Regions from separate parts of the Thioalkalivibrio sp. AKL9 genome, predicted to be linked through region 1. Evidence: predicted binding sites of a transcription regulator. Region 1 holds the regulator's gene; the other holds the start of a gene.
The links. The regulator FliA, encoded in region 1, starts transcription of late flagellar genes. The targets are predictions, from matches to a motif close to GCTAAAGTTNNNNNNNNNNCNGCCGATA.

Region 1 (4,210 bases):
GGCCCGCAGCCTGGCGGGCAGCATCCTCGATGACAGCTCCCCCGAGCAGGCTTGGGAGCGTCTCCGCGCGCGGCTTTCGGGTGCGATTGCCACGCATCGCCCGGCGATCCTGGACGAGGGCGGGCTGCTGGCGATGGTGGGGCCGACCGGTGTCGGCAAGACCACCACGCTGGCACGGATCGCGTTGCGCCAGATCCGTCGGATGGGACCGGATTCGGTTACGCTGGTGACCCTGGACAGCCAGCGCATCGGTGCCACACGGCAGCTGCAAGCCTTTGCGCAGATGGCGGGGATCTCGGTGCGCGTGCTGCAGAATGCGCGCGAGCTGCGCGATCTGGCGCGGCGCGTGGACGATGGCCACCTGATCCTGGTGGATACCGCCGGGCAGGCGCCGCGCGCGGTGGAGGAGGAGTCGCTGTTCGCGCATCTGCCGCCGGATATTCGTGCCGAGAGCTGGTTGGTTGTGTCGGCCACGACCCAGGGCAGTACCTTGCGGCGGGTGCTGGACGCGTTTCGCAAGGCGGATCCCTCGGCGCTAGTGCTGACCAAACTGGACGAGGCAGAACAGCTGGGCGAGGTCCTGTCGGTCCTGCTGGACCAGCACCTGGGGCTTGGGTTCGTAAGCGATGGCCAGCGCATCGCCGAGGATTTTCACCGGGTCGATACGGGGTATCTGACCCGCCTGGCACTGGACGACGATGCCGAGGGTGCGCGGGCGGGTGGCAATGCCCGCGAGACCTGGGCCGCCGAACGGCTGGCCGAAATGGAAGCGCCGCGACGCTCGCGCTCGCCGCTGCGCCCGGCGCAGGGGGCCGAGCCGGCCACACTGGAACTGATTCAGCCGGTTGGAAAGGGGCGTTATGCCACGCACTAACAAGCCGTTGAAGGTCATTGCGGTCGCCTCGGGCAAGGGCGGCGTGGGCAAGACCAACGTGTCGGTCAATCTGGCGGTCGGCCTGGCCCGGTTGGGCCGCGAGGTGATGCTGTTCGATGCGGATCTGGGCCTGGCCAACGTGGACCTGTTGCTCGGGATGCGCCCGGAGCGCACCCTGCACGACCTGGTGACCGGCGCGGTGGACAGCCTGGACGATGTCCTGGTTCAGGGGCCGGACGGGGTGAAGGTGGTCCCGTCGGCCTCCGGTATCGCGGCGATGGCGAATCTCACGCCGGCCGAGCACGCGGGTTTGATCCATGCCTTCAGCGCCTACCGCAAGCCGCTGGATGTCCTGATCGTGGACACTGCTGCAGGCCTGCAGGAGTCGGTGACTTCGTTCTGCCGGGCGGTACAGGAGACCCTTGTGGTGGTCTGCGACGAGCCGGCTTCGATTACCGATGCCTATGCCCTGATCAAGGTGCTGCATCGTGACCACGGGCTGCGGCGTTTCCGCATGGTCACCAACATGGTCAGCGGACGCGAGGGTGCGGAGCGGCTGATGCAGAAACTCAATACCGTCTGTGGCAATTACCTGCCGGAGGTGGTCCTGGATCTGGCCGGCTATATCCCGATGGACGAACATCTGCGCAAGTCCGTGCAGAAAAGGGCACCGGTGGTTCAGCAGTATCCCGGCAGTCCGGCCGGCAAGGCGTTTGCCGAACTGGCACGCACGGTGGACCGTTGGCCGGTTGGTGGGGGTGACCACGGGGGCGTCGGGTTCTTCGTGGAACGAATGCTGCAGAGTGCATGATGACGACGCGTAATCGACTTTCCGGCTACCAGGCGACGTCCACCGCGACCGGTGGACACGAGAAGTTGATTGCCGATCACGTTGAACTGGTGCATCGCATCGCGCACCACCTGATGGCCCGTCTGCCGGCCTCGGTCCAGGTCGATGATCTGATCCAGGCCGGCATGATCGGCCTTCTGGAGGCGGCGCGGCAGTTCGAGGGCGGGCAGGGGGCGACCTTTGCCACCTACGCCGGAATCCGCATCCGCGGTGCGATGATCGACGAATTGCGTCGCAGTGACTGGACGCCGCGTTCGGTGCATCGCAACAGCCGGCGTATTGCCGCCGCGATCCAGAGTGTCGAGGCCCGCGAGGGGCGTGCGGCGCGTGGGAGCGAAGTGGCGGCCGAGCTGGACGTGGCGATCGATGACTATTACGACATGCTCAAGGACCACGCCGGGGCCCATCTGTTTGCGCTGGACGATCTGGGTGGCGGGGATGACGGGGCCGATCGTGTGATCGAGGGGCAGGAAGTCTCTCCGTCGCGTAGCCTTGAGGCTGGCGAGTTTCGCGAGGAGTTGGCCGAGGCCCTTGGGGATCTGCCTGAACGCGAACGCCTGGTGCTGTCGCTGTATTACACCGAAGAACTGAATCTGCGCGAGATCGGGGCTGTTCTGGGCGTGACCGAGTCGCGCGTGAGCCAGATTCGCAGCCAGGCGGTCATCCGGCTGCGCGCGCGCATGGGGTCGTGGCTCGAAGACGGCGCGGCTTTGCAGTTATTCTAAAACTCACCTTACGAATCCCGGAGTGACGTGTGGACAAGGGAATGAAAATTCTCATCGTGGACGATTTTTCCACGATGCGGCGCATTATCAAGAACCTCTTGCGCGATCTTGGCTTCAATAATACGCAGGAAGCCGACGACGGCAGCACCGCGCTGCCGATGCTGCAAAATGGTGACTTCGACTTCCTGATTACCGACTGGAACATGCCCAACATGCCGGGCATCGACCTGCTGAAGGCCGTCCGGGCGGATGCCAACCTGAAGTCGATGCCGGTGCTGATGGTGACGGCCGAGGCCAAGCGCGACCAGATCGTGGAGGCTGCGGAGGCAGGTGTGAACGGTTACGTGGTCAAGCCGTTTACCGCCGAAACGCTGAAGGAAAAGATCGACAAGATCTTCGAACGTATTGAAGCACAGGGCTAAGCATCGCCCAGTGATTAATACGGACGACGTCCGTCTCGCTTGCGCGGGTGGACGTGACCCGGCTCCTTCGGCGCCGTACCAGCAAGAGGCTCCTCATGACTGAACAGGAACACCCCCCACGCGACGGCCAGCTCGAGCTGGCCCGGCAACTGGTGCAGACGCTCGAGGCGGGCGACGACGCGGCGGCACGCGCGCTGGTGCAGGATCTAGCGCGTCCATACGACCGCGAGCTCTTCGACGAACTGGGCAAGCTGACGCGCGACCTTCACGAGGCCTTGCAAAGCTTCCGTGGCGACTCGCGTCTGGTAGAGCTGACCCAGGCGGAGATCCCGGATGCGAAGGAACGCCTGAACTACGTGGTCACCATGACCGAGCAGGCCGCGCACGCCACGATGGGCGCCATCGAGTCGAGCCTGCCGATCGCCGAGTCGTTCAGCCAGCAGGCGGCCGACTTGACCGCCAAATGGACGCGCTTTCGCAACCGGCAGCTCTCGGTGGACGAATTCCGCGATTTCGCGCGTGAGCTGGACAGCTTTTTCGGGCAGGCGGGCGAGGACGCCGAGGAATTGCGGCGGCTGCTCTCCGAGGTGTTGATGGCACAAAGTTATCAGGACATTACCGGCCAGGTGATTCGCCGCGTGATCCAGCTGGTGACCGACCTCGAAGAGAACCTCGTTACCCTGATTCGGCTCTCCAGCGGGCGCATGGAGCAGGTCGAAGCGGCCGAAGCGTCCCTGGAGCGTGGCGAAGAAGACCGCGAGGCGGACCGCAAGGGCCACGGCCCCAGTGTGCCCAAGACTCAAGATTCCAGCGCAGATGTCGTTCAAGGACAGGACGAGGTGGACGATCTGCTATCAAGCCTGGGCTTCTAGCAGTGCCCCCCATACGACTGGCGCCACGGGACCGGAGAGACTGAATGGCCATCGACCCCAATGACGAAATCCTTCAGGACTTCCTGATCGAGGCCGGGGAACTGCTGGAGGGGCTCAACGAGCAACTCATCGACCTGGAACAGAATCCGGACGATCGGGATCTGTTGAATGCGGTCTTTCGAAGCTTCCACACCATCAAGGGGGGCGCCGGGTTCTTGAGCCTGGATCCGCTGGTGACGGTGTGTCATCACGCCGAGGACGTCTTCAATCTGCTGCGCAACGGCGAGCGCCGGGCCGATAGCCATCTGATGGACACCATGCTCCGCGTGCTGGACTCCCTGAACGTCATGTTCGGGGATCTGCGCTCCGGCGTGGACCCGACCCCCGCCGATGCCGCGGTGGTCGAGGACCTGCGGCGCATGGCAAAAAACGAAGACGTGGCCGGAGATACCACCACGGCGCCGCCC
Region 2 (4,210 bases), 140 kb from region 1:
AATCGAGCCGGCCCCGCCGTGGTGGCAGACATTCCTTTGGCTGGCGTTGCCGGTGCTGCTGGTGAGCGTGGTCGCGAGCCAATGGCTTTACCTGGTGATCCCGACCGGCCTGCCGCCCGAGGCCATGCCGGGTGCCTGGGGCTTTGCCGTCTACAGCGTGCTGGCGATGAGCATCGGGGTGCTGGGGATGGCCTGGTCCGCGCACTACCTGACCGAGCTGTTCCAGGGCTACTCGCATCCGGACCGGGCGATGCTCGCCGTCACGGTCGGGCTGTTGCCCGCCTGGGTCGGCAAGGTGGTCGCGGCGTTCCCCTGGCCCTGGGGCAACGGCATCGCCTTGTTGCTGATCCTGTATTCCCTCTGGCTGCTCTACTGGTCTCTGCGCGAGATCATCGGCCTGCGCCGCGGCAACCGGATCGGCTTGTTCGTCGCCACCATCTTCTGCGGCGCCTTCATCACCCTCATCTTCGGCTGGCTCCTGATGGACCTGATCCCCGGTGCCACCCCCGACCACCGCATCGGCACCACCTGGCTGCTCTAGCCCGCGCCAGCCATGACAATCCGCGCCTGTGACCGTTACACCAGTCGCCGCGCACACACCCCGTCATCCCGGAAACCGCGCAGCGGTTATCCGGGATCTCCGCCGTTGGATCTGGCACTGACTCGGGCCGTTCCCGCGTATGGAGACCCCGGCTCTCCGCTCCGCTACGGCCGGGATGACGGTAAGGGGAGCGCTGCTGCCGAGGTGACGGTGAGGGGGTAGCCCGCCGGGACAAAGGCCAGGGGATGCGGGCTGGATGGATACACGCACGTTTGGAGTGACCACCCAACCCTCGGAATAACCACCAGCCCCCGTCATCCCGGAAACCGCGCAGCGGTTATCCGGGATCTCCGCCGTTGGAGCTGGCACTGACATCGAGCCGTTCCCGCGTGTGGAGATCCCGGCTCTTCGCTTCGCTACGGCCGGGGTGACGAGAAGGCGAGCGCTGCGGCCGTGATGCCGGGAAGGGGGGCGGTGCGGCCGGGCTCGAGTAGTCGGGGCGGTCGGGATGAGGCGAGGGATAGCCAGCGGCTTTGAGATCTTAAAGGCCAGCCGGTCCGATCTTCAGGTGATCCTGCGCGTAGGTGCGCAGTGCTTGGTAGTCGGCGTGCATCTGGTCGGTGAAGCGGCAGGCGCGTTGGAGGGCCGGGGCCAGGTCGGCGGGCCTCTCCATGTATTCATGGACCAGGCGGTTGCGCAGCTGGCGCATTTGTAGCCAGGCGTCGGCGTCCTGGATGAGGGCGAGCTTCTCCAGACGTGACAGGTTGTCGATGGCCGGGCCCGTGTTTTCCCCGGCGCAGGCAAGAAACGTGGGGACGAGCTTGTCCATGATCGTGTCCTGCATGCGGCCGAACTTCGCGCCGAAGGACTCCAGGCGATCGACCCCGGTGTCCGTGGCAAGGATGCCCTGAACGCGTTCGGGACCGACTGTGCAATCGCCTTCCAGCAGGCGTTCGCGCACGGCGAGCAGGTGCTCGTCCTCGCGATCAACTAGATCAATGAGCCGGGCGAGTCGTTGCTGTGGCGTTGTGGCGGTCACAGGGCGACACCCGTGCGGTCGGCATGCGAATCAATGGGGCGGGGCGGCGCGCCGCGCGGATGCACGACGATATCCACACGGCGTTCGCCCAGTTGGCGTTGCAGTGCCACGTACAGGCGCAGTTCCTGGTCCAGCAGCTCATCCGGTGTGCCGTCCGCCTCGATGTAGAGGTCGATGTCACCACCACGCGCGGCATCGTCCACGCGCGAGCCGAACAGCTTCACGCGAGCATCCGGCCCGAATGCACGGCGCACTTCCTCGCGGATGATCGTCTGTTGTTCGTCGGTCAGGCGCATCGCTCAAGTATATCAAGGCCCTGGGGCATATACCCGAACCGTCTCACCTCCGACCTCCACCACCGTCAGCCCGCGAACCAGTCGCGAATCCACCACCTCTGTCATTGCGAGGAGCGCAGCGACGAAGCAATCGCTCGGGACAAGCAGAGTGCTGGTTTAAAACGCCTTGCGCCCTGCCAGCCGATTGCCACGTCGCCTGCGGCTCCTCGCAATGACGGGATGTAATCGCCACCCTTGAGCGGCCGGGTCGCGGCCCTCGTTTCCGTGCGGTCCCGCCACCCGAGTCATCCCGGAAACCGCGCAGCGGTTATCCGGGATCTCCGTCGTTTGGGGTGGCGCAGACGTCGGGGCGTTCGCGCGTGAGGAGATCCCGGCTCTTCGCTTCGCTACGGCCGGGATGACGGACAGGGGCTGCGGCCGGGATGACCGAGAAGGCCATGGTGGGCGGAGTGCGGTCCGGATAACGGCTGGGCATCGGTGTGAGGCGTTACGGGTCCACGACCGGAGGAACCGGGGGGCGGCAAGGAATTGCCGCCGGTCGAAAAAAATTTCGATGAAGGGCTAAAGGTTCCTGGGTGAGGGTCGTTAAGGCTTCTGAGAGCGGGGATCAACCCGTTCACCAGAACCGCCCGAGGCGGTGACGAACGACTCTACAGGAGAGCGATCATGTCCCAAGTAATTAACACCAACGTTCTTTCCCTGAACGCCCAGCGCAACCTGAGCAACTCTCAGGGCGCGCTGGCCCAGAGCCTGGAACGTCTGTCCTCGGGCCTGCGTATCAACAGCGCCAAGGATGACGCGGCTGGTCTGGCGATTTCCGAGCGCTTCACCTCGCAGATTCGCGGCCTGAACCAGGCCGTACGAAATGCCAATGACGGCATCTCTTTCGCACAGAGCGCTGAGGGCGCCCTTGGTACGGTTGGCGATGCGATGCAGCGCATCCGCGAACTTGCGGTGCAGGCGGCCAACGATACCAACTCTGCCTCCGATCGCGAAGCGCTGAACAACGAAGTCAACCAACTCGTTGAAGAGATCAACCGCGTTGCCAATTCCACCGAGTTCAACGGTGAAAATATCCTCAACGGTGAGCTGGAGGATCTGGTGTTCCAGGTGGGCGCGAACCAGGGTCAGACCATCTCAGTCGATGGAGTGGATTCTCGCACGAGCCAGCTTGGCGAGTCTCTTCTGGGTGGCGAGACCGTTAATCTAGCGGATTTGGAAGACGATGGTGCCTTCGGCGCACTGAATAACGACCTGACCTTGAACGAGGTCGGGGTGAACCTGGCGGACGTTGAATCGTTCGATGACATCGTTGCGGCAATCAACGCGGTTTCAGATGACAGTGGTGTGACAGCCTCACGCGCGGATTCCGTCGAGACGGATCCACTTGCCTTCTCGACGTCTACTGCCGGCGATATGACCGTTGAAATCAATGGTGAAGAGATCACCATCGGCCAAGATGACGATGTAAACACCGCGGCGACGCTAATCAATGCGGAGTCGGGTGTGACGGGCGTTACGGCTACGGTTAATGATAATGACCAGCTGATTTTGTCATCGGATGATGATTTCACCTTTGAAGTCACCGTCTCTGGCGACGGCGGCGCGATCGGTGGTTTTGATGACACTGATGGTGAGCAGGAATTCGTTCGCGCCATCAACCTCGAAGCCGGGGTCTCCGACGGGATTGTCGTAGGGGGTGATGATGCGGCTTTGCTTGGTCTGGGCGGCACCGTGGAAGATAATGCGATTGCCGACGTGAGCGTGCTCACCCGCGAGGACGCCACGCAGACGATCGGGACCATTGACGCCGCTCTGCAGCAGGTCTCCAACCTGCGTTCCGAGTTGGGTGCGGTCCAGATCCGTTTCGAGAGCACTATCTCGAACCTGGAGATCTCGTCGGAAAACCTGTCCGCCGCCCGTTCGCGGATCATGGATGCCGACTTCGCTTCCGAGACGGCCGAGCTGACCCGCGCCCAGGTGTTGCAGCAGGCGGGTACCTCGGTGCTGTCGCAGGCCAACGCGGTTCCGCAGAACGTGCTGGCCCTGCTGCAGTAAGCTCGATCACTCGGGCTTCTGGTTGAGGGAGGATGGCGCGAGCGCCATCCTCTCCTTCTGAAGAGGACAGCGATATGAGTGATGGAATCGGCAATATCACATCACCGCTGGTGGCAGTGAACCCGCGCGGGGGCGAGGGGGCCAAGGCTCCTGGTTCCGGCGCGGGTCTTGTTCGTGGCGAAGGGCGGCCGGAGGCCGTGGTTCGTGCGGACAGTAATACGGAATCAACGGCTCGTGGTTCCACCGGACCGGCGATCGAGGCCATGGATATGGACG

Region 2: a site for FliA is predicted at 2,437-2,464, ahead of D573_RS0102250 (flagellin). Genes of this name have one in related genera too.

What each region holds. Positions count from the first base shown of each region.
Region 1 covers NZ_KB905104.1:150,582-154,791, reverse strand. Annotated here, with positions in the region: gene flhF (flagellar biosynthesis protein FlhF) at 1-874, shown strand, start outside; gene D573_RS0102885 (MinD/ParA family protein) at 861-1,685, shown strand; gene D573_RS0102880 (RNA polymerase sigma factor FliA) at 1,682-2,449, shown strand; gene cheY (chemotaxis response regulator CheY) at 2,491-2,871, shown strand; gene D573_RS0102870 (protein phosphatase CheZ) at 2,967-3,743, shown strand; gene D573_RS0102865 (chemotaxis protein CheA) at 3,788-4,210, shown strand, end outside.
Region 2 covers NZ_KB905104.1:13,747-17,956, forward strand. Annotated here, with positions in the region: gene D573_RS0102235 (YIP1 family protein) at 1-541, shown strand, start outside; gene D573_RS0102240 (hypothetical protein) at 1,083-1,580, opposite strand; gene D573_RS0102245 (nucleotidyltransferase family protein) at 1,577-1,876, opposite strand; gene D573_RS0102250 (flagellin) at 2,543-3,934, shown strand; gene D573_RS14895 (flagellar protein FlaG) at 4,009-4,210, shown strand, end outside.